DNA from 4 places in the Novosphingobium pentaromativorans US6-1 genome. Region 3 is predicted to be linked to each of the others. Evidence: predicted binding sites of a transcription regulator. Region 3 holds the regulator's gene; each other region holds the start of a gene.
The links. The regulator LexA, encoded in region 3, represses DNA repair genes until DNA is damaged. The targets are predictions, from matches to a motif close to GTTCCNCNCTTGTTCT.
Positions count from the first base shown of each region.

Region 1: a site for LexA is predicted at 1,152-1,167, ahead of JI59_RS04890 (transcriptional regulator). Genes of this name have one in related genera too.
Region 2: a site for LexA is predicted at 4,674-4,689, ahead of JI59_RS01360 (ATP-dependent helicase). Genes of this name have one in related genera too.
Region 4: a site for LexA is predicted at 4,731-4,746, ahead of uvrA (excinuclease ABC subunit UvrA). Genes of this name have one in related genera too.

Region 1 is NZ_CP009291.1:1,055,588-1,063,513, reverse strand. It holds gene JI59_RS04905 (type IV conjugative transfer system protein TraE) at 1-218, opposite strand, end outside; gene traL (type IV conjugative transfer system protein TraL) at 231-518, opposite strand; gene JI59_RS04895 (TrbC/VirB2 family protein) at 545-889, opposite strand; gene JI59_RS04890 (transcriptional regulator) at 1,238-1,699, shown strand; gene JI59_RS04885 (AlpA family transcriptional regulator) at 1,751-2,002, shown strand; gene JI59_RS04880 (GH36-type glycosyl hydrolase domain-containing protein) at 2,065-7,926, opposite strand, start outside.
Region 2 is NZ_CP009291.1:317,252-325,177, reverse strand. It holds gene JI59_RS01385 (bifunctional folylpolyglutamate synthase/dihydrofolate synthase) at 1-508, shown strand, start outside; gene JI59_RS01380 (AmpG family muropeptide MFS transporter) at 574-2,286, opposite strand; gene JI59_RS01375 (pseudouridine synthase) at 2,384-3,349, shown strand; gene rsmD (16S rRNA (guanine(966)-N(2))-methyltransferase RsmD) at 3,346-3,915, shown strand; gene JI59_RS01365 (hypothetical protein) at 3,985-4,578, opposite strand; gene JI59_RS01360 (ATP-dependent helicase) at 4,726-7,002, shown strand; gene JI59_RS01355 (DEAD/DEAH box helicase) at 7,075-7,926, opposite strand, start outside.
Region 3 is NZ_CP009291.1:646,611-654,536, reverse strand. It holds gene JI59_RS02995 (phosphodiester glycosidase family protein) at 1-600, shown strand, start outside; gene JI59_RS02990 (anthranilate synthase component II) at 597-1,181, shown strand; gene trpD (anthranilate phosphoribosyltransferase) at 1,178-2,167, shown strand; gene trpC (indole-3-glycerol phosphate synthase TrpC) at 2,216-3,004, shown strand; gene moaC (cyclic pyranopterin monophosphate synthase MoaC) at 3,191-3,673, shown strand; gene JI59_RS02970 (molybdopterin molybdotransferase MoeA) at 3,673-4,896, shown strand; gene lexA (transcriptional repressor LexA) at 4,981-5,676, shown strand; gene JI59_RS02960 (ComEC/Rec2 family competence protein) at 5,746-7,926, opposite strand, start outside.
Region 4 is NZ_CP009291.1:3,237,222-3,245,147, forward strand. It holds gene JI59_RS15125 (septal ring lytic transglycosylase RlpA family protein) at 1-152, opposite strand, end outside; gene JI59_RS15130 (M28 family metallopeptidase) at 155-1,816, opposite strand; gene JI59_RS15135 (UrcA family protein) at 2,001-2,378, opposite strand; gene JI59_RS26790 (hypothetical protein) at 3,155-4,072, shown strand; gene JI59_RS15140 (hypothetical protein) at 4,245-4,604, opposite strand; gene uvrA (excinuclease ABC subunit UvrA) at 4,758-7,655, shown strand; gene JI59_RS15150 (hypothetical protein) at 7,757-7,926, opposite strand, start outside.

The DNA of each region.
Region 1 (7,926 bases), 410 kb from region 3:
TCGCGGGTCACGAGTTCGAGATAGTCGGCGTCGACCCCCGCGCTGCTGACAGTGAGCTGCTTGGGGAGGGTCGGCAGGAGCACGACTTCGCGGTCGCGGGTGGCAGCAAGACTGACGGCGACGACAAGCGCAATGCCAAGCCCCGTGCTGGTGAGCGCAAAGAGGTTGCGCTGGCGCAGCAACGATTGCTGACGCTCGTGTGAAATGTCGGCAAACATGGATATCTCCCCTCAACCGGCAAGCAGGCGGCAGTGGGAAGGCGGCGTCGATTTCAGGCCCAACAATCCGGCCGGCAGATACCAATAGGCGGCATGGGCTACCCAGGAACTGGCGCGTCCTGCTTTTGCCTTTCGCAGCGCGAACCAGGCGCCGAAGGCAACGATGATGCCGATAAAGATATGCTGGCTTAGGATCCCCCAGGTGAAGGGGATGAGCATCCCGGCGAACTCGTCGATGGTCCAGAAGCCGATGAGCTCCGGATCGTCGAGCCGACGCGGGATGATATATGGGTCTGCCATGGCGACGCGCCTTCCCGTCCGATGCGTCAGATGACCGCGGTGACGACCGAGGTGACGATCGGAACACCCGTGCCGACGCCGATGCCGACACCGACCGGAACAGCGACCTGTCCGAGCGAGAACCGGCCCGAGGCGAGACCGATGAGGCCGCCTGCAAGGCTGAGGACGGTGATGATCTTGCCGCCCGAGCCTTCGAGGAAATCGGTGAATTTCGTGAGGGCAGGGGTGAAGGTCGTGTCGGCGCCCGCGTAGGCGGCGCTGGCGGCCAGTGCAGCGACCGCAAGCGGTACTGCAAAGGTCATGGCCCGCCCAAGCTTCGAGGGGCTTTGATCGGTGGCGCCGGAACGCCGGGAGAGGGTGAGAGACTGCATATGGAGCTCCATCTGGAGGGGTGAACTCAGCGTTCTTACGTTCGCTGTGTGTTCCACATGCATCTAGGAAATGGATGTAGGAAAGTCGGATGGCCTGTCGCGCCAATGCAGCGGACGGATATGGACGCATCGAATGGACGGCGTCGGCGATAATATGCAGAAACAGCGGTTTATTTGGTGGTTAGCGTCGACGGATCCCGACAGGAGTGGCGGCGATCGTCGGCGACTCGGTGCTAGAGGATGATTCGCCTAGAAACGATATGTTCCGTAAATGTTCTTTTTATTTTCCTACATGCATCACGCGCGATATGGCTACGACTCAGTTCTTCATAGTTGGAGTTATTGTCGATGCACCAGCCCGCGCCATTCCGAGGCCAAGCCAACACCAGCCTCGCGCACATTCTTGCCCATGCGATCGAGTCGTCTGACAAGCCCAAGCACCAGATTGCTCGGGAAGTGGGTATCCACCGCGAGACGTTGCTTCGTGTCATGCGCGGCGATCGGCCGATCGGACTTGATGAGGCCGCGCGCGTTCTCGACGTGTGCGGCGCCTTTCCCCGCGCCAGCATGATCCTCGCCTTGGCAGGTCAGGAGGATCTCGCCTGCGAATGGATGCGCAGCGAAATGGGGGAGTTCCTTGAGGACTTCTTCACGGCCTTGCCGGGCCAACTCGAGCGCACGCTTGGGCGACGCGTGGAAGATTTGCGGCCGCGGTGGGCGAACGGAACTTCGCAGCTCGTCGCCCGCATGCTTGCCAAGCATATCGATGATATTACCAACCGCGACATTTCGATGGCGCTGCCGCGCTGATCCAGTTCACCTCGGAGGGGACCCCTGAGAATTGACCCGACAGGACCGAACATGAATGCACATCCCCAGCTTACTGATGGCGGCGCGACTGAAGGCAAGGCGCTACCGCAAGTCCCCCCACTGGCACGGCTCTTGCGGCTGCCCGAAGTCATGGATCGCGTCGGCTTGCGGCGTTCGGCCATCTATCAGCGCATGAGCGAAGGCCGCTTTCCAAAATCGCGATCGCTTGGTCCGAAGTGTGCGGTGTGGGTGGAAGCGGAGATCAACGACTGGATAGATGAAATTGCAAGAGGCAATACTTGAATATTCGATGGGGGCCGGTCAGCGCCAGGGCATCGCGATCCGGCCGTGCGCTTTTTATGATTTCATCTAATTTCATCGGTAATATCTGTCCTTGCATACCGATCAGGTCGATTCGTCTGGTGAGGAATAGGCCATATGCGAACGATAACTTCATGGATTGAGCCGTCGTCAGGAAAAGCGACGCTTTCAACTGTTAACTGCTCGCCATCCATCTCAATCGAGACTTTGCCTGTGCCAAGACCTTCGGGATCCTCAACGGTGATGTTCAGCGATCCTGTCGGCCGGGAGATAGTCGCTGAAAAAGATTTCCACGATTTAGGAAGGCAGGGATCTATGACCAGACGACCCTCGACGAGCCGCAGGCCCAAGATATGCTCAACCCCGAGCCGCCAGGTCCACGCTGCAGCACCTGTGTACCAACTCCAACCGCCGCGGCCAGTATGTGGTGCGCTGCCAGCAACATCACCGGCAAGGGCATAAGGTTCGGTCAAATACCGAATGCAGGCGTCCGATGAATAAGTATGATTGATCGGATTGATTCGATTGAAAATCTCGATCGCGCCGTCACCGTTCCTGAGTTTTGTCTGCGCAATTCCAAGCCATGCCGCAGCATGGGTATATTGACCTCCGTTTTCCCGAATCCCCGGGGGATAAGCCTTGATATAGCCAGGGTCGCGCGGCGTGAGGTCGAAGGGCGGCGTGAGCAGGCGAACGAGTTGGTCATCGTCCCGGACCAAATGGCGCATCGCGGCCATCATAGCTGACCGCGACCGTTCTGGATCCCCCGCGCCCGACAAGACGGCCCAGGATTGAGCGATCGAATCGATCTGACATTCGTCATTGGATGCTGAGCCCCAGGGCCGCCCCTCGTCATCGATTGCGCGCAGATACCAGTTGCCATCCCAGCCGGAATCCTCGACGGCACGCTTAAGCGCCGCACCGCGCTCGACCCATCGTTCGACCAGGTCGGTACGCCCGACCCGTTTGCAAAGGCCGACAAAGCCGTCGATCGTCGCGATCGTAAACCATGCGAGCCAGATACTTTCTCCCCGGCCATGCTCGCCGACACGGTCCATGCCGTCATTCCAGTCACCTGAACCGATCAGCGGCAGGCCGCGCTCGCCGCGGATGAACCCGCGCTCCAACGCCCGCTCGCAATGTTCGAACAGAGTACGGCCATAGTTTGTCTGTCCGAACCGCGCATACCGGTCCTTTTCTTCCGGCGCCAGCGCCGGGGCCTGCAGGAACGGCACGTCTTCGGACAGGATCGTTTCATCGCTAGTGGCGGCCACATAACTGCTCGTGGCATAGGGCAACCAGAGCAGGTCGTCGGAACAGCGGGTCCGCACCCCTCGATCAAACGGAGGATGCCACCAATGCAAGACGTCGCCTTCCTCGAACTGATGTGCGGCCGCTGTGAGAATGTGGCTTCGGATGCGCGCCGGATCCGAATGAACCAGCGCGAGCACGTCCTGGAGCTGATCGCGGAATCCGAATGCACCGCCTGCCTGATAGAAACCCGCGCGCGCCAACAGGCGCGAACTCACCGTCTGATAGGGTAGCCAGCGATTGATCATCAGATCGAAGGCGGCGTCGGGAGTGCTCACCTCAACGGCGCCTAACTGCTCGTTCCAACCGCGCTTGCGGGCCTCGAGCGCACGCTCCACTTCACCTTCATCCTGCCATCGACGGGCCAGTTTTTGGGCATGCGCGCGGTTGCTACCTTGGCCGAGGACAAAGACGGCGTCTGCGGTTTCTCCCGGCGTAAGATCGAGGTGAACCTGGAGCGCGCCGCAGCTGTCGGTAGCCGATTGTTGACGACCGCCGAGATCCCACCGTCGCAGCGCTTCTGGACAGTCAAGATCGCCCTTGTCACCGAAAAAGTCCGAGCGCGACGTCGTCAGACTATGCGGTGGACGGCTGCTCGTCAGAAATGCCATCCGCTCACCAAATTCGCTGTTCCATCGGTTGGTTGCCATGATCGCGTGAACCGCGGCATCGTAATCGGTCACAAGGAGCGAATTGGGCTGCGCTTCCATCGAGCCCAACAGCCATTCGGCGTAATAGGTTGCGGTGATCCGACGAGGCCGGGGAAGGCTGTTGTGGAGCCGCAGCCGGACAATTTTCACCGGATCGTCCGATGGGACAAAAGCCAACAATTCCTGTTCAAGTCCGTCTCGGTTTTGCGTCCATATTGTATACCCCGCTCCGTGGCGAATCTGGCAGGTTTCATCAGCGCCGGCCGGCTGGGGGGTCGGTGTCCACACCCGGGCGCTTTCCTCATCACGCAAATAGAGGATTTCGGTCTGTGGATCGGCAACCGGATCGTTACTCCACGGTGTCAGCCGATTTTCACCGCTATTGATCGCCCAGCTGAATCCCAGACCGGCCTCAGTGACGATCGAACCGAATTCGTCATTCGCCAGGACATTTGCCCATGGTGCCGGCGTCGTTTCGCCCGCCTCCAGATGGATTATATATTCGGTCCCGTCGGCGCTGAATCCCCCCAGGCCATTGTCGAACTGCAACGTATTGGGACGCCTGACACCCTCTGATTTGGGGGATTCATCGAAATTGGCTCGGCCTCCAGGCTCGAACTTCGGACTCTCGATCCGCGCAACGTACAGCGTGGCGAGCTGATCGCGTACCGACCCGGCTGCTTCGTCCAACAGGACATGGGCAGCCGCTTCCACAAGCGCGGCCCGATCGGCTTGGGCGGGGTCCACGGCGACGAGATGGACACCGCCATCACGGCCAAGCAGTTCGTGCGCGTTGCCATCACGCAAGACTTCGATCAGCCGATCCCTGACGGGCTCGATATAGCCCGAAATGCCGATGTGGAGCACGACGAGATCGATTGTCACCCCCTGTCGGCTCCAGAACAGCCAGGCGGCGAGGACACTACGCAGCGCATCGGTTATCTGCGCATCGCCGACACGCACTGCCAGGATCGGATGGTCTCCGGAAATCCCCAGCGCCCAGAGACCCGCTTGTCCAAACCGATTCAAGGCGACGGCTGCAGGTAACGCACGCAGCGCGGGATGGGGTTGCAACACCGCCGAAAGCAGCGCCTGGGCATCGGGCAGCTGATCTGGACCAAGACTAGCACGCGAGGCTTTGAGGGCCATTTCGCGCGCCGCGTCGTTCATAGCCCAATCAAGTGCGTCGACTGTTGCATAACGCTCGCTCACCTGAAGCGCCGTTTCACGTGATCCAGCGATAATTGTGACGAATGCCAGCTCGCAGCGCTCAAAGGGTTCGAGCGTGATCCGAGCCTGTATGGACATGACGGGATCGAGCGTCCAACCCGCCGTGCCCGAAAGGCCAGCGCTGGTGATGGCCGCTGGATTTGCGGCGCGTCCATTGCGCCCAAGAAAACGTCGTCGGTCGGTCTCGAAGGCCTTGACGGCCACCTTGGGATCATCGGCAACCAGACGGTGGAGCAGGACCGGGGGGCGCTCGTCCGGATTGCGCGGGCGACGAGTAAAGAGCAGAGATTTGAGACCGGGAAGCGCTTCGCTGCCGATAAAAAGCTTGCTGAACGCCGGATGCCGTTCGCTATCCCGGGGCGGGGCGAGCATGACTTCGGCATAGCTGGTCAATTCGAGAACACGTCTTCTGTCGCTTTCATTTGTTATCGTGATTCGGCGGATTTCGAGATCATCGCCGGGAGGCACGCCAACCGTCATGCCGACAGCGACATCATGTTGACGACTATGGAACTCAGCTTGATGCCCATGGAACACGACGCGGACATCGTCATGAGTATCGACCGGCGTGCCTGTTACCGACCACAGATGATCCTCGTCTTCGTCGCGCAGGTAAAGCCACAGACCGGCCTGATCGCTTCCATAACCGGGTTTCCAGCGCGTTAGCGCGTAATCGTGCCACCATAGACTGCCCGCGCCGTTGGCGGTGATCCGGCTGTTGAGCCTGCCGTTCCCCAACGTGTGCCACTGGGCAAGACCGTCCGATCGTCTGGGAGCCCATGAATGGAGCGCCGGGATTGCGGTCTCGCGGCCGGAGCGACTCTCCGGAACTTCCTCACGGGAGATCGCGGGCGGCAGTTCCCAGGGGACGCGTTCATTGAGGAGAAGATCGAACGTGCGAACACTGGGTTCGGCATGAAACCAGTCCACGAAGATATCTGAAAAGAGGGCATTCCCGATTGCAGCCAGACTCATGCCCTGATGATGGGCCATATAGGACCGGACGATGTTGAAATGTCGCCCTGTCGGCACTCTTTCCGGCGTAAAATCCGCCGCTTCATAAAAGCCATAGCGCCCGAGCAATCCAAGGCCTACCAATGTCCGCAGATTATCGAGCGCAGCGTGGCTCCGCACCGAGAGCGCTAGCGTTGTTGCATAAGGTGCGATGACGAGATCGTTCGTCAGGCCTCGACGCAGCCCGAGACCGGGTACACCGAATGCCTGATAGCGATAGTGGCGCTCGGGATCCATCGAGGCAAAGCCCGATTCTGAAATACCCCAGGGAACGTTATGCGTTTTCGCATAGGCGCGCTGAAAATCGACGGCGCTTCGGTCGCTTTGTCCGAGCAAGGTCGCCGGATCGCTGCGCAGAAAGATGTTCGGCATGAGATATTCAAACATCGACCCGCTCCAGGAAACGAGCGACAGCCCCAAGGCTTGTTTTGTGATAGGGCGACCAAGGAAGAACCAGTGCTCGACCGGAACATCGCCCTTGGAGATCGCGAAAAAGCTGGCGATCCGAGCTTCCGATGCCATCAGATCATAATGGTTGGGGTCGATGCGATCAGCGCTGACATTGTAGCCGATATGGAAAAGCCTGGCCCCGCCATCAAACAGAAAGCGAAAGTCCATCCCATAGGCCCAGGCCGCAGCACGTTTGGCGATGTTTTCGAGCTCCTCGCGCAGCCGCCGATGCGCTTTAATGGTGCGGTCGAGCGCCTCATCCAGACCACTGATCCAATCTGCCGCTTCCGATCCTGACGCCAATTGGCTGAGTGAATCACGCGCCTGTTGGCAATCTGCCTCTATCTCCAGAAGTGAGCATTCAGCGGTAAGCGCATCCCTCATCTGCGCCGCCCAAGCGGCATATTGGGAGGGAGCGCGATTTAGAAAATCTTGCCAAGGGGAAAATTCCGTTACGCTACGCTGCATATTATCAAGATGATGCCGCGTCCGCTCGAGCCAGCTTTGCACCCCACGCAACAGCGAAGGTTCCACGCCATTGCTGCGGTTGATCGCATCGCGGACATGGGTTTCGAGAAGTGGATAGGCGCGGGTCGAAAGATCTTCGATACTCTCGTTCCATGAATTGCGGCATGAACGCGCAGCGCTGGTGTCATCGCGCATCCTTGCCAGCGTCATTCGGGCTTCATCTCCGAATTCAATAGCGGCCGCGTCCAGAGCTTCGTTGAGCAGATCAAGCGTATCACCCAGACCGTCCCAAATGTTGGCCGACAGCGCTGGACTCGATACCGCCTCCCGGCAGCCCTGACTGACGACGATCAGACTGGCGGCGAGATTGCCGCTATCCACCGTCGAGACGTATCGCGGTTCCAGCGGCTCCAAATGGCGGGTCTCGTACCAGTTCAGAATGTGTCCTCGATACGTTTCGAGCCGATCGAGCGTCGCAAGCGTGTTGCGCGTCCGCGCGGCAAGTTCATTGAGGCCGATATGGCCGAGCTTCCACGCAGTCAGCGAAGACAGCAGCATCATCCCGATGTTCGTCGGCGATGTCCGATGCGCGGTGTCTTCGTCGGGACGCTCCTGATAATTATCGGGCGGCAACCAATTGTCTTCAGGGCGAACGAATGTCTCGAAGAAGAGCCAGGTGCGCCGTGCAAGACGCCGGAGAAAGACGCTGCCCTCTAGATCGATTTCCTCGACAGCAGGGCGTATGGGTCGACCGGTCCACAAGACGATTTCGGGCGCGAAAAG
Region 2 (7,926 bases), 330 kb from region 3:
GGCCATCGCCATGCTGCGCCACCAGCAGGCCGTCGACATCCCGGAAAACGCCTATGCCGAGGCGATGGTCCAAGCCAGCTGGCCTGCCCGCCTGCAACGGCTCGGCGAAGGTCCGCTGACAGCGCTGCTTCCTGCAGGCACCGCTTGCTGGCTCGATGGCGGGCATAACCCGGACGCCGGCAACGCCATCGCCACGCATTTCCGGCGGCCGACCAGGGTTCACCTCGTTCTCGGCATGCTGGCCAACAAGGCCCCGCAGGCCTTGCTCGAACCGCTGCGCGAAAGACTTGCCAGCGTCACGGTCGTGCCGGTGCCCGGCCACGATTGCCATGACGTCGAAGCCTTCCGCCAGGTCCCGGATATCCCCGCCCCCGTTGCAGCGGCCAATGTTCGCGAGGCGCTGTCAGCGCTCCGGATCGATGCGCAGCAGGATGACGTCGTACTGATCGGCGGCTCGCTGTACCTCGCCGGTACGGTGCTGCGGGACAACGACGAAATTCCCGACTAGGCGCCGCCCCGGCTCACGCTGGCGCCGCGCGATGGCTTGAATGGCTCAGCGCAGGATCGAGCCGGTCAGGCGCCTTCGAGCGCGGTCGCGTCGATGCCCGATGCCCGGCCCAGCCTTGCAACGCGCGCCCACTCGATCAGGCACAGGACGACCGCGACCATCCCCATGGCCGTGGTGAGCAGGAACACCGGATAATAGCCGTATTCCTCGATCATCTGCCCCAGCGCGCCGCGCCCGAGCGTGCCGACCAGCAAGGTCAGGGATGACAGCAAGGCGTACTGGACGGCGCTGTAGCCCTTGGCGACGACCGAGGAGAGATATGCGACGAAAGCCGCGCCGGCGATGCCCACGGCAATGTTCTCGCCCGCGATCGCCAGCATCAGCTTGGCCAGCCGCTGGTCTCCGCCAAGGTGCGAGACGAGCCAGGTGAAGCCGCTCGCATCGCTGACGGCGGCAATACGCGCGCCGCCCAGGGCAAGGTCGGCATAGAGCAGGTTCGTCAGCGCGGCGATCAGCGCACCGAAGGTCAACGTGGCCATGCGTCCCATGACCGTGAGCAAGGTTCCGCCCAGCGCCAGCCCGACGACGAGTGCGCCGACGCCGAAGAACTTGGATGCAATCGCGACCTCGTCCTTGGAGTACTTCAGTTCGCCAAGGTAGAACGGATAGGCAAAGCTGCCCCAGATCGCATCGGTGATCCGGTAGGTCAGCACCAGTGCGAAAACGAGGATGACCGCCCAGCCCAGTCGCCCGACGAAATCGGTCAGGGGCAGGATCAGGGCGCGGTAGCCATGGTCGACGAAGCGGTCCATCGCGCTGCGGGCGGGGCTCGCGGCGGTCAGCACGTAGCGCCCCTTGTCCTTCATGCGCACCAGCCATGCAGCCACCAGCGCCGGCACGACGACGGTGGCGATGACCACAAGCGGTCCCTTCGTGGCGATGAAGGCGACCGAATCGGGGCGTGTTTCCGGATCGCTGCCAAGCGAGCGGACCATGAACAGGCCCACCGTGATCAGCGCCCAGGCCCAGAGCAGGCCGATGCCGAAAAGCGCCCACTTGCGCACGCGCGGATCGATCTCGCCCACTTCGCGCAGTGCCAGCAGCTCATCTTCGGCAGCGCCGATCGTGGCGGCGGTAACCTCGGCATCGGGCGCGAAGAGACCCAGCACGCCGACAAGCGCAATGATTGCCCCCATCGTCGCATAGACCGTCGGCCAGTCTGTGCGCTCAGCCAAGAACAGCGCCAGCGCACCGCCGACCAGCGCCGCGATGCGATAGCCCATCTGATAGACGGTCGAGAGCATGTCGATCGTCGCTTCCTCGTCGGCGACATCGACCCGCCAGGCATCGACGACGACGTCCTGCGTTGCCGACGCAAAGGCGCCGATCCCGGCGAGCAGCGAGAACCAGCCAAGGGCCGTGAGCGGATTGAGGGTCGAAAGGACCAGCAGGATCAGCCCCAGCATGAGCTGCGCCGAGACGATCCACTGCTTGCGCTTGCCGAGCCGCTTGAGCAGCGGCAGTTCCACCCGGTCGAGCAAGGGCGACCAGAGGAACTTGAACGAGTAGGCAAGGCCGATCAGCGAGAAGACGCCCATCGTCTCCAGATCGACCTTGGCGTCGGACAGCCATGCGTAGAGCGTGCCGAGCAGCAGCGCGTAAGGCAGGCCCGATGCGAAGCCGAACAGCGCCATGAAACCCGTCTTGCGGTTCCCGAGTGCTCGAAGGACGCGGCGCCAGCCCGGCTTCTTCGGCTGATCTGTCGCGGCTGCGGCCATTCATGAAACTCCATCGGCGTGCGGGGCTTCGGGATACGCAGCCCCCACCTGTATGGGAAGGCTGGATGAACCGGCGATCAACAGCTAAGGCGCTGCCATGGCCAGACCTCCCCAGAAACCCGGTGAACCGAGACGCCCGCGCGCGGCCACCGGCAGCAAGCGTCCCTTCAACAGCCGATCCGGCAACGAGAACGGCCGTCCCGGCAGCGACAAAAGCCGTCCCGGCGGCGACGACGCGCGCGGCAATGCGCCGCGCAAGCCTCGCGTCCCGCGCCCGGCCGCACCGCCGACGCCCCGCGATCCCTCGCTGCCCGAGCGCGAGGGCGAACGGATCGCCAAGCTGCTCGCCCGCGCTGGCGTCGCCAGCCGCCGCGAAGCGGAACGCATGATCGCCGAGGGCCGCGTCAAGCTGGACGACGAGCCGATTACCGCGCCCTCGACGGTCCTGAAGGATCTGCGCGGCGTGACCGTCGACGGCCAGCCGGTGAAGGCACCCGAGGCGACCCGCCTGTTCGTCTTCCACAAGCCTGCCGGACTGCTGACCGCCGAGCGCGATCCCGCCGGCCGCCCGACGATCTACAATGCCCTGCGCAATGCCCTGCCTGCCGGCAGCGGCCGGGTCATGCCGATCGGCCGACTTGACCTCAACACCGAGGGCCTGCTGCTGCTGACCAACGACGGCGAGTTCAAGCGCCAGCTGGAACTGCCCGCCAACGGCGTCCCGCGCACCTACCGCGCCCGCGCTTTCGGCGATATCACGCAGGCCCAGCTCGAGGACCTGATCGACGGCATCGAGATCGACGGCATCCAATACGGCAAGATCGACGCGAACATGGAACGTCGGACGGGACGCAACCAGTGGATCGAAATGACCCTGACCGAGGGCAAGAACCGCGAAGTGCGCCGCGTGCTGGAACATCTCGGCCTGAAGGTCAGCCGCCTGCTGCGCATTTCCTACGGCCCCTTCGTGCTGGGCGACCTGCCCAAGGGCACGGTCGGAGAAGTTTCGCAGCGCGATCTCGAGACCTTCCGCCGCTCCCTCGGCAAGGGCAAAGGCGAATGAAGGGCACAAGCACCGGCCTGCGAATCGTTGCCGGCGCTTGGCGCGGGCGCAAGCTGGCTGCGCCCGAAGGTGACACGACGCGCCCGACCGCCGACCGCACCCGCGAGACGTTGTTCTCGATGCTGACGAGCCGCCTCGGCACGTTCGAAGGACTGAAGGTCGCCGACCTGTTCGCAGGCTCCGGCGCGCTCGGCCTCGAAGCCCTGTCGCGCGGCGCGGCGCATTGCCTCTTCGTCGATCAGGACGCTGCCGCGATCCGCGCCATCCGTCGCAACATCGCCAACCTGCAGGCCCAGTCGCAATGCGACGTTCGGGCCTGCTCGGCACTATCGCTGGGTCCGGCGAAGGAGCCGCTCGACCTCGTGCTGCTCGATCCGCCTTACGATACCGGAGCCGGTGCGGTCGCCGTGGACAAGCTCACGCGACTCGGCTGGATCGGGGAAACCACCTGGGTGAGCCTGGAGACGGCGCGCGGCGAGGACGTTTCGATCCGCGGGTTCGAAACCGACGCCGTACGCGATGTCGGCAAGGCACGGCTCCACATCCTGCGCCGCATCGAATCCTGATATTGCGCCGATATGAAGTGGGCCCCGCCACGCGGCGGGACCCTTTTCGTACTCAAAAAACCGGGGCCGTTACTTGCCACCGGGATTGCGGCAGCTGTCCTGCACGGTCTTGCTGCAGACCGGATAATCCTTGTTCATCGCAGAGGCAGGCGGCGGCGTAAGCGCCCCCTTGTAGGGGCCGCCCTGATAGCTTTCGTCCGCAGGCATCGCGGGGCGCACGGCCTGTTCGGCCGCTTGCGGCGCGGGCACCCCGGCAGTCGGCATGCCCTCGCCGGGCGGATTCGCCTGGGTTGCAGGGGTTGTGGGAGTTTCGCCGTTGAGCTGCTGGATGATCGACGCCCACGCGGTTTCACGCTGCTGCGGGCTCATCTTGTAGACCTGTCCGCGCTGGTCGGGCGTCAGGGCCCAGTACCCTTCCTGCCGCTCGGGAACGAGCGTCCAGTAGTAGCCCTTGTACTCGTCCGGCCAGGCATCGTACTCGGCCTGACGGTCTGCCGGCCAGCCGTCGTACAAGGCCTTCTGCTCCGGCGTCAGCGTTACCGGCGCCGCCGAGGCGACTTGCGCCGGATCGGCGGCTGCAGGCGGCGCATTCTGGGCCAGTAGCGCACCGGGCAAGGCCGCCAGAGCAAGCGCCGATGCGCCTGCGAGAATCGATTTTCGCATGGTCTCTCTCCACTGTGTATCCGTTGCCGAACCGACGTTTCACGCCCGGGAATGTTCCATTCATGCGGCAAAGCGGCCTTGCGCCGCGATGTTCCGTTCCCTAGTTGTTCACGTGTGAACAGCCTGCAAGATACCTCGCCCAGCGGCATGCCTGCCGCCAGCAACGATCCCCTGATCGACGGCCTCAACGCGCCCCAGAAGGAGGCCGTGCTGACCACCGAAGGGCCGGTCCTGATGCTGGCAGGCGCAGGCACGGGCAAGACCGCCGCCCTCACCCGGCGTCTTGCCAACATCATCCGCAATCGCCTTGCATGGCCAAGCGAAGTGCTGTGCGTCACTTTCACCAACAAGGCCGCGCGCGAAATGCGCGACCGGGTCGGCCAGCTCGTCGGCCCCGCGGTCGAGGGCATGCCGTGGCTCGGCACCTTCCACGCCATCGCGGCCAGGATGCTGCGCCGCCATGCCGAACTGGTGGGGCTGCAACCCAACTACACGATCATCGACACCGACGATCAGCTGCGCCTGCTCAAGCAGCTCATCCAGGCCGAAGGCGTCGATGAAAAGCGCTTCCCCGCCCGCCAGCTTGCCGGGTGCATCGATCGCTGGAAGAACCGCGGGCTCAATCCGCAGGATCTCGATGCAGCGGAAAACGAAGCCTATGCCAACGGCCGCGGCCAGAAGTTCTACAGCCTCTACCAGGACCGCCTGAAGACGCTCAACGCCTGCGACTTCGGTGACCTGCTGCTGCACATGCTCAACATCCTGCGCACCCATCGCGAGGTGCTGGAGCAGTACCAGCAGCGCTTCAAGTACGTCATGGTGGACGAATATCAGGACACCAACCAGGTCCAGTACCTGTGGCTGCGCCTGATCGCGCAGGGCCGCCAGAACATCTGCGTGGTGGGTGACGACGACCAGTCGATCTATTCATGGCGCGGCGCAGAAGTCGCCAATATCCTGCGCTTCGAAAAGGATTTTCCCGGCGCGAAAGTGATCCGGCTCGAACAGAACTACCGCTCGACGCCCGAGATCCTTGCCGCTGCCTCGGGCCTCATCAACGAGAACAGCCAGCGCCTCGGCAAGACCTTGTGGACCGAGCGCCACCCCGGGGACAAGGTGCGCGTGATCGGCGTCTGGGATGCACCGGAAGAAGCGCGCCGCGTGGGCGACGAGATCGAGCGGCTCGAGCGCGAGGGCGCCCCGCTGGACCAGATGGCCATTCTCGTGCGCGCGCAGTACCAGACGCGCGAGTTCGAAGACCGCTTCATCTCGATCGGCCTCAAGTACCGGATCGTCGGCGGTTTCCGTTTTTACGAACGCGCCGAAATCCGCGATGCGCTGGCCTACCTGCGCGTTATCGCCCAGCCCGCCGACGACCTCGCTTTCGAGCGCATCTACAATGCCCCGAAGCGCGGACTTGGCGCCAAGGCGCTGGAGAAGCTGCACCAGCTCGCGCGCCGCCAGGGCATCCCTCTTGCCGCGGCCGCCATCGAAATCGTCGATACCGACGAACTGCCCGCCCGTGCGCGCAACACTTTCCTGTCGCTGATGCGCGACTTCGCCCGGTGGCGCGATCTGGAGAAGACGGAGAACCCGGCGGACCTGATGCGCATCGTTCTCGACGAAAGCGGCTATACCGACGCGCTGCAGGCCGAGCGGACAGCCGAAGCCTCCGGACGGCTGGAAAACCTTGTCGAGCTTGCCCGCGCCATGGAAGAGTACGAAAGCCTCGGCGACTTTCTCGAGCATGTCAGCCTCGTCATGGACAACGACGCGGCCAGCGACGAGGAAAAGGTCACGATCATGACCATGCACGCCGCCAAGGGCCTGGAATTCGACCACGTATTCCTGCCGGGCTGGGAAGAAGGCGTATTTCCCTCGCAGCGTTCGCTGGACGAAGGCGGCCTTGCCAGCCTCGAGGAAGAACGCCGCCTTGCCTATGTCGCGATCACCCGGGCGCGCCGCAAGTGCACCATCCTCCACGCCGCCAACCGCCGCATCTACGGCCAGTGGACCAGCTCGATCCCCTCGCGCTTCATCGCCGAATTGCCCGAAGATCACGTCGAAAGCGAGACGACGCTCACCGGCGGTGCTTCGCTGTGGCGCGCGCAGTGGTCAGAACATGCCGATCCCTTCGCCGACGTCGCCCGCGCCCAACCCGCGCGCACGATGACGCGCGGCCCGGGCTGGCAGCGGGCTGCCGCACGCGAATTCGAAACGAAACCCCGCCGGATCGCCGAGACGACGCGCAGCGCGGCCAGCTTCGCGGCCAAGCCGCGCACCGATATCGCCATCGGCGCGCGCGTGTTTCACGAGAAGTTCGGCTACGGCACCGTGGCCGGGCAGGAAGGCAACAAGCTGGAGATCGACTTCGAGCAGTCGGGCCGCAAGCGCGTGATCGACAGCTTCGTCAAGATCGCCTGACGCGGCGGCGGAACCGGAACGGTCACCGCCGCGCGATCACGCGCGACCGGTCTCGACCGCGCGACCGCAATCTCAGGCCAGTGCGGAGACCTTGAGGAATTCGGGAACCGGACCGTTCCAGCCGTCATCGGCGGGCTCGGCCTCGCTACGGCGCTGGCGGCGTTCGCGGCGTGGCTCCTCGGCAGGTGCACGCGCTTCACGTCGCGGCGCACGCCTGGCCGACTCCTCGCGCTTTTCCGGAACCTCGCGCTTTTCGGGAACCTCGCGCCTGTCCGTATCCCTTGCCGTCTCTCTGGACGCACGGCGCGCCTTCGGCTTCTCCTCGCGCGCCTCTTCGGCTTCTTCGGTCTGGAGATCGAACAGCGGTATCTTGTGCCCGGTCAGCTTCTCGACATTGTCGATAGCTTCGGCATCCTCGGGCGCCACGAACGTGAATGCGCGGCCTGAAGCGCCGCCGCGGCCGGTGCGACCGATGCGGTGGACGTAATCGTCTGGGTGCCAGGGCGTGTCGAAGTTGAAGACGTGGCTCACGCCCTTCACGTCGAGACCCCGGGCCGCCACATCGGAGGCGACGAGGATGTTCACGTCGCCGCTCTTGAAACGGTCGAGTTCGGCGAGGCGCGCAGGCTGGTCCATGTCGCCATGGATCTCGCCGGCACCGAAGCCGTGGCCCTTCAGGCTCTTGGCCAGTTCGCGCACGGTCGTCTTGCGGTTGCAGAAGACGATGGCGGTCGAGACATTGTCGGTCCGCAGCAGGTGTCGCAGGACTTCGCGCTTCTTGCGGGCCGTCACGGCAACCTTGTGCTGGACGATGTTGATGTTGGCCGTCGCCGGGCGTGCCACTTCGATGTACTTGGGGTTCGACAGGAAGCGGTCCGACAGCTTCTTGATCGGCGGCGGCATCGTTGCCGAGAACAGCATCGT
Region 3 (7,926 bases):
AAGGGTGGCGTGCCCTACCGCAGCCTTTCCCAGCTCGCGGTCGACCGGCCGGAAATGAGCCATGAAGTCGCCTTTGCGATGAACGGAGGCATGTTCGACGAGAAAGGGCAGCCGATCGGCTACTACGTCGAGGACGGGAATCGCCTGCACACGCTCAACCGCAACGAGGGCTACGGCAACTTCCACCTTCTGCCCAACGGCGTGTTCTATGGCGATACCGACGGCCACTGGGCCGTTCGCACCAGCGAGGACTTTGCCCAGAGCGTCTCGCACCGCCCGCAGTTTGGCACCCAGTCGGGGCCGATGCTGGTCATCGCCGGAAAGCTGCATCCCCGCATCGCGCCCGACGGCCAGTCGCTCAAGCTGCGCAATGGCGTGGGCGTCGACCGCGACGGAAACGCGCACTTCGTCATTTCCGACGAACCGATCTCCTTCGGCAGGCTCGCCCGCTATTTCCGCGACGCGCTGGACTGCCCCAATGCGCTGTTCCTCGACGGCAGCGTTTCTTCCCTGTGGGACCCGCACATGGGCCGCGTCGATGGCGGACCTCCGCTCGGCCCCTTGATCGTCGTCGAGAAAAGGGCAAAGGGCAAATCATGATCCTCGTCATCGACAACTACGACAGCTTCACCTGGAACCTCGTCCATTACCTGATGGAGCTGGGGGCAGAGGTCGAAGTCGTGCGCAATGATGCGCTCTCGGCCGGACAGGCGATTTCGAGCGGGGCGCAGGGCTTCCTCATCTCGCCGGGGCCATGCACCCCGAACGAGGCAGGCATCAGCCTCGACCTCGTCGGTGCGGCGGCCGATGCCGGAAAGCCGCTGCTCGGCGTGTGCCTGGGCCACCAGTCGATCGGCCAGTACTTCGGCGGCAGGGTCGTGCGCGGCGGGCTGATGCACGGCAAGACCTCGCCGGTGACGCATGACAATACCGGCGTGTTCGAGGGGCTGCCCTCACCCTTCACCGCGACGCGCTATCACTCGCTGATCGTCGAGGACATTCCCGAGACGCTGCTGGTCAACGCCCGCTCCGACGATGGCCACGTCATGGGCTTCCGCCACGCAAGCCTGCCGATCCACGGCGTGCAGTTCCACCCGGAAAGCATCGCCACCGAGCACGGGCACGACATGCTGGCGAACTTCCTGCGCCTGTGTGGCATCGAGACCAGGGCCGTCGCATGACGCTGCCCGATCCCAGCCATCCGATCGAGGAAGCCGAAGCTGAAGCCGCCTTCGCCGCGATCCTTGACGGCGACGTGCCCGAGGCGGACATCGCCGCGTTTCTCGTCGCACTTTCCGAGCGGGGCGAGAATGCCGGCGAGATCGCGGGCGCCGCACGCGCCATGCGGGCACGGATGATCCCCATCGTCGCCCCCGCCAATGCCATCGACGTATGCGGAACCGGCGGTGACGGTCATCACACACTCAACGTCTCGACTGCCGTATCGCTGGTCGTTGCCGCCTGCGGCGTGCCGGTCGCCAAGCACGGCAACCGCGCGGCCAGTTCCAAGGCGGGCGCCGCCGACACGCTCGAGGCGCTCGGTCTCAATCTCGACCGCGCCGTGGAAACCGCCGAGGCGACACTGGCCGACCTTGGCATCTGCTTCCTCTTCGCCGCCCGCCACCACCCGGCGCTTGGGCGGTTGATGCCGCTACGCAAGAAGCTGGGGCGCCGCACGATCTTCAACCTGATGGGCCCGCTTGCCAATCCGGCGCAGGTCCGCCGCCAGCTCGTGGGCATCGCCCGGCCCGCCTACGTGCCGATCTATGCCGAGGCGATCCTTCGCCTGGGCACCGAGCATTCGCTCGTCGTCTCCGGCGATGAAGGCCTCGACGAACTCAGCCTTGCAGGCGGCAACGAAGTTGCGGAAGTGACCGGCAGCGAACTGGCCATGCGCCGCGTTTCGCCCGCCGACGCGGGGCTGCCAGTCGCGCCGGTCGATGCCATTCGCGGCGGCGATCCGCAGTACAACGCCCAGGCCCTGCGCCGCCTGCTCATGGGCGAGGCGGGCGCCTATCGCGATGCCGTGCTGTTCAACGCGGCCGGTGCGCTTGTTGTCGCCGGTGAAGCAAAGACCTGGCGGGAAGGCGTCGAGGAAGCTGCCGAGGCCATCGACAAGGGCCTCGCCAATGCCCTGCTCAACTGCTGGATCGACGCGCTCAAGTAGCGCCGCTTCCCGCCCATACCGAACCGCATCAGGCACCGAAGGCCCGCCATGTCCAACAAGCTCACCGAGATCTGCGATACCAAGCGCGAGGAAGTCGCCGCCCGCAAGCCCCTTGCCTCGCTATCCGCGCTCGATGCGAAGGCTGCCGGCCAGAGCGCGCCGCGCGGCTTCGAGGCGGCGCTACGCCGCAAGGCCGAGAGCGGGTTCGCCCTCATCGCGGAAATCAAGAAGGCCAGCCCGTCGAAGGGCCTGATCCGCCCGGATTTCCGCCCGACCGAACATGCCGTCGCCTATGAAAAGGGCGGCGCGGCCTGCCTCTCGATCCTGACCGATGCACCTTACTTCCAGGGCCATGAGGACTATCTCGTCGCGGCGCGCGCCGCGGTCTCGCTGCCGGTCATCCGCAAGGACTTCATGGTCGATCCCTGGCAGGTCGCCGAAGCGCGTTCGATCGGGGCCGACGCCATCCTCATCATCGTTGCCGCGCTGGACGATACGCTGATGGCCGAGATCGAGGCGGCCGCGCTCGAACGCGGCATGGACTGCCTCGTCGAAGTCCACGACGAGCATGAAATGGAGCGCGCGGCCCGGCTCAAATCGCGCCTGATCGGCGTCAACAACCGCGACCTCAAGCGCTTCGTCACCGACATCGCCACGACCGAGCGGCTCGCCCCGCTCGCACCGGAAGGCACGCTGCTCGTCAGTGAAAGCGGCATCAACGGCCATGCCGACCTGCAGCGTCTCTCGCAGTGCGGCGCGCGCACCTTCCTCGTTGGCGAAAGCCTGATGCGTCATGACGATGTCGAGGCGGCAACGCGGGCGCTGCTCGAAGGATAAACTTCGGGCCGATGGCATTCGCGAAGCCCACCCTGTCCTACAGCCGGGAAATCTGCCATCCATGGGGCATGAGCGCGAATGTACCCGGCCCCGAAACCGCACGCTTACCGGTCCTGCGAGGCCGCTCCGCTGGCGCTTCTGGACTGTGTAAACCGTGTAAACCTCATCAGGATTTCAAGGTCTGAGATGAACAAGAGCCTCACGCACATCGATTCGGACGGGACGGCGCGCATGGTCGATGTCGGCGCCAAGGCAGAGACGCAGCGGCTCGCCATTGCCTCGGGGCGGATCACGATGTCGGCCGAGGCACTCGCGGCGATCCGCGCCGGGGATGCCCCCAAGGGCGACGTGCTGGGCACCGCGCGCATCGCCGGGATCATGGCGGGCAAGCGCACCGGGGACCTGATCCCGATGTGCCACCCGCTCGCCATCGATGCGATCAATGTCGATTTCAGCTTCGAGGACGAAGCCGTCAGGGCCACGGCGACGGCCTCGCTCACCGGCAAGACCGGCGTGGAAATGGAAGCCATCACGGCCGTTTCCGTGGCGCTGGTGACGATCTACGACATGGCCAAGGCGCTCGACAAGGGCATGGTCATCGGCGACATCCGCCTGATCGAGAAGCGCGGCGGCAAGTCCGGGACCTGGCGCGCGGAGGACCGGCACTGATGGCAGGTCCCGCGCCGATCCCGCTCGAAGATGCCCAGGCCCGCCTGCTTGCACTGGCCGAAGCACTAGCGGTCGAGCGCGTCGACGTCGAAAGCGCGCTGGGCCGCTTCCTGGCCGAACCGCTGCTGGCGCGGCGCACCCAGCCTTCCGCTCATCTCTCTGCGATGGACGGCTATGCAATGATCGAAGGCGACCTCACCGGGCCATGGCAGGTGATCGGTGAAAGCGCCGCAGGCCACCCCTTTACCGGCACGCTGCAAAAGGGCGAGGCCGTGCGGATCTCGACCGGCGCGATCATGCCCGCCGATGCCGGCGTCGTGATCCTGCAGGAAGACCTTGGGCGGGAAGGCGACCGCATTACTCTCAGCGGCGATCTGCCCGAACCGCCGCACAAGCACATCCGCCCTTGCGGGATGGATTTCACGGCGGGGCAAGAAGTGCTGGGCGAAGGAGTCCGCATCGGCCCTGCGCATATCGCGCTGGCCCTCTCCGCGGGTCATCGCCACCTGCCGGTGCGCCGCATGCCGAAAGTCGCGGTGATCGACAGCGGCGATGAACTGGCCGCCGATCCGGAGACCTGCCCTGCGCACCAGATCCCCGCGAGCAACGGCGCCATGCTGGTCTCGCTGGTCAGCGCCCTGCCGGTCGAGGCGCAGCGAATCGGGCCCGTGACCGACACGCTCGATGCGCTGATCGGCGCTTTCGACGAGGCCGCCGATTGCGACATGATCGTCACCAGCGGCGGAGCCTCGGTAGGCGATCACGATCTCGTGCGCCCGGCTCTCGAACGCTGGGGCGCAAGGCTCGACTTCTGGCGCGTCGCCATCAAGCCGGGCAAGCCGATCCTCGTTGCCACGCGCGAACGCAGCAGCGGCGGCACGCAGATCATCATCGGCCTGCCGGGCAATCCGGTTTCGAGCATGGTCACCGCCTATCTCTTCGTCCTGCCGATGCTGCGCGCAATGCTCGGAGCAAACCGTTCGCTGCCAATGCAGATCTCGACCGTTCTGGACGGATCTCTCAGAGCCATCGGCCACCGCCGCGAATTCCTGCGCGGCTACTGGAACGGCGAGAGCGTGGCGCCCATGACGCTGCAGGACAGCGGTGCACTCAGCGCCCTTGCGGCCAGCAATGTGCTGATCGATCGCCCCGCGCATGCACCGGCCGCCACGCCCGGAGACACGGTGCGGGTGTTCCTGCTCGAAAACGGCGGTATTGCTTGACGTTCCAGAATCTGTTGCTTAATTGTTCTCTCATTGTTCACAAGCAGAACAACGCTCGGGGACGCAGAGAAAGAGGCAACGAAGATGTTGACGCGCAAGCAGCATGAATTGCTCAAGTTCATTCAGGTCCGGCTTGAAGAAAGCGGCATCTCGCCCAGCTTCGAAGAGATGAAGGAAGCGCTCGACCTCAAGTCGAAGTCGGGCGTGCACCGCCTCATTTCCGCGCTTGAGGAACGCGGCTTCATCCGCCGCCTGCCAAACCGCGCCCGCGCGCTGGAAATCCTGCGCCAGCCCGAAGACGTCACCAGCAAGCCTGCGACGAAGGCCGCCGCTCCTGCCGGCATAGACGCCCTTGCCGCACTCAAGCAGCCCGAACGCAAGCCTGAACCGGCGAACGACGTCATCGAAATTCCGCTGCACGGTCGCATCGCTGCCGGCGTTCCTATCGAGGCGCTCGAAGGCCAGTCGATGCTTCCGGTTCCGGCAGCCCTGCTCGGCTCGGGGGAACACTACGCGCTTGAGGTTTCGGGCGATTCGATGGTCGAGGCCGGCATTCTCGACGGCGACTTTGCCCTGATCCGTCGCACCAACACCGCACGCGACGGCGAAATCGTCGTCGCCCTGGTTCGCGGCGAAGAAGCGACGCTCAAGTATCTCCAGCGCGATGGCGGCATGGTTCGCCTCGTGCCCGCCAATGCCGCATACGAACCGCAGATCTACGGCCCTGACGAGATCGAGGTTCAGGGCAAGCTCGCAGGGCTGCTGCGCCGCTATCACTGAGCTTGCCCCGGGGAGGCGTGCCGCTCAGGCGTACTCTCCGGAAGGCGTACTCTCCGGACAGGGCCGAAATCACGGCCCGCGCGGGTTCCACCAGCCATGGCGGCCCTGCCCTGCCGCCACTGTTTCGACGGATTTGCCGCGCAGCCTGATGGCAAGCCCGCCGGTCCTGTCCAGCATGGTCCGGTCGGCCTTGAGCCAGCGCGGCTTGCAGCTCCATGGCAGCCAGCGATCGGCAACGACGATATCGGCCTTGTCGCAGGCCGCTGCCAGCGACCGCTCGGGCACCTGGTCGCGGCCTCTGGCGATCAGCAAGTCCCACGATCGACCGGCTCGATCGATCCGTACCGAACAGAAGTCGCGATTGCATCTCGAACCCGGCCACGATGCGAGGGGCGTCAATTCGCCTTCGATCCCTGCGAATTCGCGAAGATTGTCGCGCACATAATCGCTGCCGGTGTCGCGCAAGGTGACGAGCCCATCGCCGCTATCGTCGAGCAGTCCGACATGACGGCCATCGCCGGTCACGAGAATGTCCGGCGGCTCGAGCAGGATGAGCCAGACGATGCCGAAACAGGCGGGCACCAGTCCCAGCAGCCGCACGCGCCCGCTCCAAAGGCCGAGCCACAATCCGCCGGTTACGAACAGAAGGAAACCGCCCGTCCCCATGGCAGGCAGAACCGAAACGGCGCCCGGCAGCGCACTGATCTTGTGCGCGAGGCCAAGCAGTAGGTCGATGAACTGCCCCGCCAGCCACCAGAACGGCCCGCCCAGTCCCACAATGTCGCACAGCAGCGCGAGGGCAATGCAGGGCATGACCGCGAAAGTCGTAAGCGGGATCGCAAGCACGTTCGCAAGCGCCCCGTAGGCACCGGCGCGATGAAAATGGTAGAAGCCGATCGGCATCAGGACGACTTCGATCACGAAGCCCGTCACGAAGAGCATGACTACCTGGCGCATCAGCCGCGAGAGCCACGACTCCTCTCGCGGTGCCAGGAACTGACGCGCTGGCCCGGAGGTCGCCAGCGCCACGATGGCGAGTACGGCGGCAAAGCTCATCTGGAAGCTGGGGCCGGTCAGCGATTCGGGCCAGACCAGCAGGACAATGAAGCCGGCAACCGCCAACATCCGCAGCGAAAGCGCTTCGCGCCCCAGCGCCAGCGCGATCAGGACCAGCATCGCCCCGATGCAGGAACGGACCGTGGGCACCTGCGATCCGGTCAGCACAGTATAGGCGATCCCGGCCAGCGCTCCGCACAGGGCTGCCACGACCGGAAGCCGCAAACGCAGCGCCAGTGCCGGGCAAAGCGCAAGAAGTCGCAAGGCCAGAAAATAGGCGGCGCCGATCACCGCGCTGACATGCAGTCCACTGATTGCCAACAGATGCGCGAGGCCAGCGTCGCGCATCGCCTGTGCATCCTCCTCGAGGATGCCGCCCCGGTCTCCGCTGGCCAGCGCCGCGGCAATCCCGCCCTCAGAACCGGCCATGCGGGAACGCACATGCCGGGAAAGCGCTGTGCGCATGGCATCGATCCCGTCGTCGCCCGTCCCAGGCTCAACGATCGTGACCCTGCCCGTCACGCTCCCGCTTGCGGAAAGTCCGGAGAACCAGGCGGTCCGGGCGAAATTGTAACCGCCCGGAAACATCGGGGCGGCGGGCGGCATCAGCCGCGCCTCGAAGCGAATCACTGCCCCAGGCGATACGGGCGCGGCATCGGGGTCGGCCGGAACATTGACGCGAACCTTGATAGGCACCCCCGAATCCGGTTCTCGGGCGGCCACGATCCATCGCACGCGCTCCAAGGCCGGCTGCTCGTCCACGCCCAGGACCTTGCCGAGGAACACGCCCGATATCGGCCTTTCGATCGCTTCTTGTCCTGCGAGCACAGATTTGGCCCACACGGTGAGGCAACCGGCAGAAAACATGAGGAAAACGGCGCATATCGCCAATCTCAGCTGCGCAAAACGCTCACGATCCGGCCAGACCCATCCTGCGAGCGCCGCTATTGCGATGGCCCCACCGGCAAATGCGCTCCAGTAGAGTGGTCCGGGGAGCCCGAACCATGTGCCGATTCCGGCCGCGAAGGCGACGACCAGCCATGGCCCGCGATCGAAGCCGGCTTGCGAAAGAAATCGTTCCAGGGCCGCCAAAACCCTCGACAAGTCGCTCTTGCTGTTCCATGGCCGATGCTGCAATGCAGCGCCCCCGACAAGGCCGTGGCGGGCATTTTCATCATCACCGGCTGTGGCTTG
Region 4 (7,926 bases), 1.4 Mb from region 3:
GGATCCGCGGCGGGCGTATAGGTCACGCCGCGGATCTTGTAGGGCGGGCCCACGCGCACCGGCGTGTCGCTGACGGGGCGGAACTTCACCCCGCCGCCACAGGCCGAAAGCGCAAGGACCAGCAGCGCGCTGATCGGAAGGCGCAGGCGCATGGTTATTGCCGCACGCCTTCGCTTCTGTCGCGGATCGCCTTGAACTCCGAGCCGGCCTTCCACTGCGGCCACTTGCCAGAGTTCGCCAGTTCCTCGCCGATGGTGCCGATCAGGTCGATGTCCTGCACGGCCCCGTCGAGGTTCCAGTCGCTCGACCATGCATCGCAGGCCTGGTGGTAGCAGTTGCCGGTATAGGCATCGATCCACGCCTGACCGGCCGCGGTGCCGCCCTGCTTGAGGTCAGCCGCCCCGGCAATGCCCATCAGCAGCATGACCGGCACCCCGCGCTTGGCGAAGGAGAAATGGTCGGCGCGGTAGAACAGCCCGCGCTCTGGCAGGCTTTCCTGCGTCACCGTGCGCCCCTGCGTGGCCGCGACGCGCGCCATGTCGTCCTCCAGTGTGTCCTGACCCTTGCCCACCAGCACGACGTCGTTCGCCGCGCCTGCCGTCTGCAGGATGTCGATGGCGAGGTTGGCGACCGTCTTTTCCATCGGATAGACCGGGTTGGCGGCATAGAACTCCGAACCGAGCAGCCCGCGTTCCTCGGCCGTCCACGCGGCGAAGACGACGCTGCGCTGCGGTGCGGGTTCGGCCTTCATGGCGCGGGCAATCTCGAACATCGCGGCGATGCCCAGCGCGTCGTCGTTGGCCCCGGCGCGGTAGATGCGCCCCTGCGCGTCGGGTTCGCCCTTGCCGTAGGCATCCCAGTGCGCGCCGAACATCACGACTTCGTCGGCGCGCGTCGTGCCCTCGATGCGCGCGAGCACGTTGTGGCTGGCGATCTGCTCGTGAGTTACCGGCACGTCGGCATCGAAAGTCACGCCCTTGAGCGGCACCGGCCGGAAATCGGGCCGCCGCGCCGCCGCCGATAGTTTGGCTAGGTCCAGCCCGGCGCTGGCGAACAGGCGCTTGGCCGCATCGCCAGATAGCCAGCCCTGCAGGGCCAGGCTTGTCAGGTCCTCGGTCTTGCGCACGATGTCGTAGTTCTCGCCGCCCGGACTGACGACGACGTTCCAGCCGTAGCCCGCGCCTTGCGTGTCGTGCACGATCAGCGCGCCCACCGCGCCCTGCCGCGCGGCTTCCTCGAACTTGTAGGTCCAGCGCCCGTAATAGGTCATCGTCCGGCCGCCGAACTTGCCTGCTGCCGGCTCGCCCTGCTTCGCGGCAAAGTCGGGATCGTTGACGAGGAAGACGACCACCTTGCCCTTCAGGTCCGCGCCCTTGAAGTCGTCCCAGCCGCGCTCGGGCGCATTCACGCCATAGCCGACGAAGACGACGGGCGCGTTCTCGATGGCGGCAATGTCGTCGGGCCGCACGGTGGAGACGTAAAGGTCCTTGGCCTGTTCGACCGGCATCGCGCCCTTGGGGCCGGTGAAGGCCAGGGTCCGCGCCTTTTCAAGCTTCGTGTGGAGCAGGGGGACGGTCTGCACCCACTGTCCGTCCGGACCGGCGGGTTGCAGGCCAAGGTCCTGGAACCGCGCGATCAGGTAGCCGATCGTGCGGTCCTCGCCCGCGGTGCCGGGCGCGCGGCCTTCGAAAGTATCGGAGGCAAGCGTCTTGACGTCGGCCGCGATCCGGTCGGCATCGACCGAGACTTTGGCAAGGGCAGGGTGGGAACTGGCAGCCAGCAGGGCTGCGGCGAGAACGGGGGGAAGTTTTCTCATGCCCCCATCTTAGGTTAGCCGCCCCGTGAGGCAAGCATCGGGCAGGCAGGACCGCCAGGCCTGCGCCGCCCGATGCCTGCCTCACGGGGTGACCGAAGGCAGGGAGCGTGCGAGCGTTCCCTGCCTTCCGGTTCAGTCGACCGTCCGGTGTGAAGGGGGTGGGCGGTCCTTCGGCGCCCGTTCCTCAGCGGGCCGCAATGGCGATCGATGTATCGAGCGCGGCGAGCCGGCTCGGATCGTCCCGGGCGGCAAGGCGCGCGGCCAGGATCGAATCGCGGTCGGCAAAGGCGCGTTGCAGCGACTGGTCGCGGCAGGTGTGGGTCATGGCAACTTCACGCGGGATACGGGCATCGGGCTGGCCGCAGACCGTCCTTACGGCAGCGGAAATGCGCACATTGAGCTTGTCGATGCCCTGGGGGGTATCGAGGTTGAGGTCATTGAAACGCACTTCGCGATGGGGAAGGCTGGACCAGGCGGTGTCCTTCACCACGACGTCGGCAAGCGAAGGAGTTGCGATGGCGAACATTGTCGCGGCGAGGATGGCGGCATGGATTCTCTTCATGGTTCGTCTCCTGACGATATGAGGCGCAGGGCAAGGACCGTCAGGCTCTGCAACCTGCGGCTCGAGAAGTTCCAGGCGACCCGGAATCGGTAGATGTGGCAAGATGCCCGACAAGACCTGAGCGCCGCGTGATATCCTCACTACGACGCTGAAATGATTTACAGAAGTCAGAAACCCCTCGACTCACCCCGGTATTGAAGCGCTGTCGGAAATAAAATTACTTGGAGTTACCGTTACTTGTAAAATTCGACTCGTCTTCTTGGTGTCCAGCGACATTTTTACGCGCATTCGCAGTATTGGGGAAGGGGGCGACTCAAGAGTTTGTTCGCTTGCATCCTGCGTGCGACAGGGCGCCAGCGTGTAAACCGGAAATTCACGGGCGCGGGGAAAGCTGGGCTGTGGCAGGACGCGCGATAGCGCGCATCGAGAGCTGGATTCCCGCCTGTGCGGGAATGTCGAAACAACATGGTTTCAGATCCGCTTTGTCGGCAAATCTGGTCACGATACCTTCACTTCGTCATCCCCGCGAAGGAGGGGACCCCGCTGCAGTTATCCTGGCATCTCTCGGGGGAACGGAGCAGCGCGCCCACAGTCGCGGGAGGCGACGACATTGTAATCGGGCTGCGCGGTTCAATGTCCCCTCGCACCGACATTTCGTACAGCTGAGCGGCGGCTTTTCAACATTTTAACCCGCTAACACTGTCGTCAATAGTCCGCTGTCGGCTTAGCGAATGACGCCTGAGCTATGCATAATCTAGATTTTGTTAGGGGGTGACGTGAACATTTCGAGGAGATCAATTTACCTTTCATGCCTTCTTTTGGGCGTTTCAGGTTGCGGTGGAGAAGAAAACAGTGGTTCGGCAAGCTCTCCCACACCCTCTGCGTCTCCTGCAGAAAATCCAAGCACTATGCCGACCTCGACGCCTGAGGTGACTGAAGAGTTTACATTCACAGAGCCGTTTTCGCTGGAAACCGATCTTGGATATTCGGTGGCGACCTTCAAAGGAAATGGCACATCCATTCTTGAAGGGGTGTCGATCTTTAAGGGCGATGACCGCGCTTACCTCACACTTCGTCTTGAACCCGACGCTATCACCTACGATTTTCCTAGAATAATTTCTGAAACTTATACCAGCGATACGCTGCAGAATGGTCCCATTTGGCGTATCTACGGCAAAAATGAAGACCGACTGATTATCGAGCATGATGCGAAGTCAGCCATTCTTGTGACTCGCCTTACAAAATCAAATAGTTCTTATTTTGGGCAGATCGGTGAACGAATTACCTATCGGCAAGCCATTTTTGGACGTGATGAGCCATTTGATATGCCGGCTAGGGACTTTTCAGATTACGAAGGGCGAGTATATGGCTATTTCGAATCGGAAAGCTTGGCCGATAAGCAGATTCTTGGAACCTGCAATTTTAATTATACGCCTTCCGTTAATAGATTGTCTGGGTCCGCAAGTTTTGTTTATCAATCTAAACAAGTAGCGACTATGTCGTTCGTGAGTTCTCTTGACCGAGAAAGCAAAACCTTTTCCGGAAATGTTGCCGACGCATCCACTGGCTACAGTGGAACGCTTCATGGCCGTTTCTTCAGTCCCAACTCATCAGTAGGTTTCGTATTTGAGGCACGTAATGCATCTGATGAAAAGGTGATTGGACACTGTTTGGGATCGCTTAAAGGCACGTGAATTCTTGAGGCTGACGCGCCCTCCCCTGTTCCCTTCCGCGGGCAGAAGGGGGGCTCTGACGTGTTGATGAGATGCGTGGTGGGGCTGTCGCGCGCATAAATGGATGTGCGCGACCTGATGGCGCTGAGTCAGGCCCGGTGCGGACAGGTAGGGGGCAGGGCGCTCCGGCGCCTCAGCGGCGGCAGCGTGAGTAGTAGCCGGCGCGGCAGGCGGCGACGTCTTCGCGCCAGTCGGCCATCGCGCGCTCGTAGTCGCGGCGGTCGGACTCGTAGTCGCGCATCTGCCGGGCATAGCGGCTTTCGCCATAGTCAGGTGAGCGCGGGGCGTCGTCGTAGGCGCGCCAGCCCTTGGCATATTGCGCGTCGCGCTTGCGCACGTAGTCGAGCTGTTCGCGGTTGAGGCGGCGGATCGTCGCCTTGTCGCGGGCGAGTTCCTCGGGCGTCAGTTTCTCGTACGGATCGTCCGCATGGACCGGACCGGACAATGTCGCCGCGGCCAGCGCCGCTGCGCACAGGAAACCAAAACGCTGCATGATCTTTTAGACCTTCACCTGAACCCTGCGCGCGTTTTGCCAATTCGTCCGGGGCGATGCAAAGCCATTGCGATAAGCCGTTTGCATCCCATCTTGCGGGCAAGTCACCCCGCCGCTTGATCGACGCGAACAAATCTGGAACACACGCTCCCCATGAGTCTCTCCCACATTACCGTGCGCGGCGCGCGCGAGCACAACCTCAAGGGCTTCGACATTGCGCTCCCGCGTGAGAAGCTGATCGTCATCACCGGCCTTTCGGGCTCGGGCAAGTCGAGCCTGGCGTTCGACACGATCTATGCCGAGGGCCAGCGCCGCTACGTCGAGAGCCTGAGCGCCTATGCCCGCCAGTTCCTCGAGATGATGCAGAAGCCCGATGTCGAGCATATCGACGGGCTTTCTCCCGCGATCTCGATCGAGCAGAAGACCACCAGCCGCAACCCGCGTTCCACGGTGGCGACGGTGACCGAGATCTGGGACTACATGCGCCTGCTGTGGGCGCGCGTGGGCATTCCCTACTCGCCCGCCACCGGCCTGCCGATCGAGGCGCAGACGGTGTCCAACATGGTCGACCGGGTCATGGCCCTGCCGCAAGGCACGCGCCTCTACCTGCTTGCCCCCGTCGTGCGCGGCCGCAAGGGCGAATACCGCAAGGAACTGGCCGAGTGGCAGAAGGCGGGCTACACCCGCGTGCGCATCGACGGCGAGATGCATGCGATCGAGGACGCCCCCGCGCTCGACAAGAAGTACAAGCACGACATCGAGGTGGTGGTCGACCGCATCGCCGTGAAGGAGGGCATCCAGACGCGCCTTGCCGACAGTTTCGAGCAGGCGCTCAAGCTGGCCGACGGGCTCGCCTATGTCGACCTTGCCGACGGCAACGTCCCGGGCCGCGAGGAAGAGGAAGCGCAGGGACGCAACCTCAAGGGCGCGGGCCTGCCGCCCAACCGCATCGTCTTTTCCGAGAAGTTCGCCTGCCCGGTCAGCGGCTTCACCATCGAGGAGATCGAGCCGCGCCTGTTCAGCTTCAACGCCCCGCAGGGCGCGTGCCCGGCCTGCGACGGCCTGGGCGAGAAGCTGCTGTTCGACCCGCAGCTCGTCGTCCCGAACGAGAACCTGACGCTCAAGCAGGGGGCGATCGTGCCCTGGGCCAAGTCCAACCCGCCCAGCCCCTATTACATGCAGGTGCTCTCCAGCCTTGCCGCGCACTTCGGCTTCGACCTCACCACGCCCTGGCAGGACCTGCCCGACGAGGTGAAGATCGTCATCCTCTACGGCACCGCGGGCGCGCCGGTCCCGCTCACCTTCAAGGACGGGCGCAAGGAATACACCGTCAACAAGCCGTTCGAGGGCGTCATCGGCAACCTCAACCGGCGCATGATCCAGACCGACAGCGCCTGGATGCGCGAGGAACTGGCCAAGTTCCAGACCGCCCAGCCTTGCGAGACCTGCGACGGCAAGCGCCTCAAGCCCGAGGCGCTGTCCGTGCGCATTGCCGATAGCGACATCGCCGATGCCGCGCGGCTTTCGGTGGCGGACGCCTTCGCGTGGTTCGGCGAACTGGAAGGCAAGCTCACCGACCAGCAGCAGCAGATCGCCCGCGCCATCCTGAAAGAGATCAACGAGCGCCTCGGCTTCCTCAACAACGTCGGGCTCGACTATCTCAACCTCGATCGCACCTCGGGCACGCTGTCGGGCGGGGAGAGCCAGCGCATCCGCCTCGCCAGCCAGATCGGCTCGGGCCTCTCGGGCGTGCTCTACGTGCTGGACGAGCCGAGCATCGGCCTGCACCAGCGCGACAACGACCGCCTGCTGGAAACCCTCAAGCGCCTGCGCGACCTTGGCAACACGGTCATCGTCGTCGAGCATGACGAGGACGCGATCCGCGCGGCCGACCACGTGGTGGACCTCGGCCCCGGCGCGGGCGTCCACGGCGGCGAGGTGGTGGCCGAAGGCACGCTCAAGCAGGTGCTCAAGAGCAAGCAGAGCCTCACCGCCCAGTACCTCACCGGCGCGCGCCGGATCGAGGTGCCGCAGACCCGCCGCAAGGGCAACGGCCACTTCGTCACGGTGGAGAACGCGCGGGCCAACAACCTCACCGGCGTCACCGCGAAGTTCCCGCTGGGCACTTTCTGCTGCGTTACCGGGGTTTCCGGCTCGGGCAAGTCCAGCCTCACGCTCGATACGCTCCACGCCGCCGCCGCGCGCACGCTGAACGGCGCGCGCATGATCGCGGGCCCGCACGACCGGGTGACCGGGCTGGAGATGTGCGACAAGGTGATCGAGATCGACCAGTCCCCGATCGGCCGCACCCCGCGCTCCAACCCGGCGACCTACACCGGCGCCTTCACCCAGATCCGCGACTGGTTCGCCGGCCTGCCGGAATCGGAGGCGCGCGGCTACAAGCCCGGGCGCTTCAGCTTCAACGTCAAGGGCGGGCGCTGCGAGGCGTGCCAGGGCGACGGCCTGATCAAGATCGAGATGCACTTCCTGCCCGACGTTTACGTGACGTGCGAGGAATGCCACGGCAAGCGCTACAATCGCGAGACGCTGGAAGTGAAGTTCAAGGGCCACTCCATCGCCGACGTGCTCGACATGACGATCGAGGACGCGGAAGAGTTCTTCAAGGCCGTGCCCCCGATCCGCGACAAGATGCACATGCTCAACGAAGTGGGGCTGGGCTACGTCAAGGTCGGCCAGCAGGCGACGACGCTTTCGGGCGGCGAGGCGCAGCGCGTGAAGCTGGCCAAGGAACTGGCCCGCCGCTCCACCGGGCAGACGCTCTACATTCTGGACGAGCCGACCACCGGCCTGCATTTCGAGGACGTGCGCAAGCTCCTCGAAGTGCTCCACCGCCTCGTCGACCAGGGCAATTCGGTAGTGGTGATCGAACACAACCTCGACGTCATCAAGACGGCGGACTGGATCATCGACCTCGGCCCCGAAGGCGGCGTGCGCGGCGGTGAGATCGTTGCGGAAGGGACGCCCGAGCAGGTGGTGAAGAACAAGCGTTCATTCACGGGGCATTATTTGAAGCCGTTGTTGGGGAAGTGACTGTTTACGGCGACGGATGGTGGACCCCCGACTGACCGGCGTCTTTGATGAACGACGCGCATAGTCGCATAATAATTGCAGACATGCGCGTCCTTTCTTATTTATAATCCTGTTTCTTCGATTTCCACGATATCAGGAAGCTCCAAGTCTTCAAGCAACTCAGCAATGTTTTGACTGGACAGCCAGATTAGGAAGCCTTTGTCAACAACGTGAAGGCTTGTGTTCGCGGGGTCGTAGTCGATGATTAGTGGTCTAACACCCTTTTTGTTTT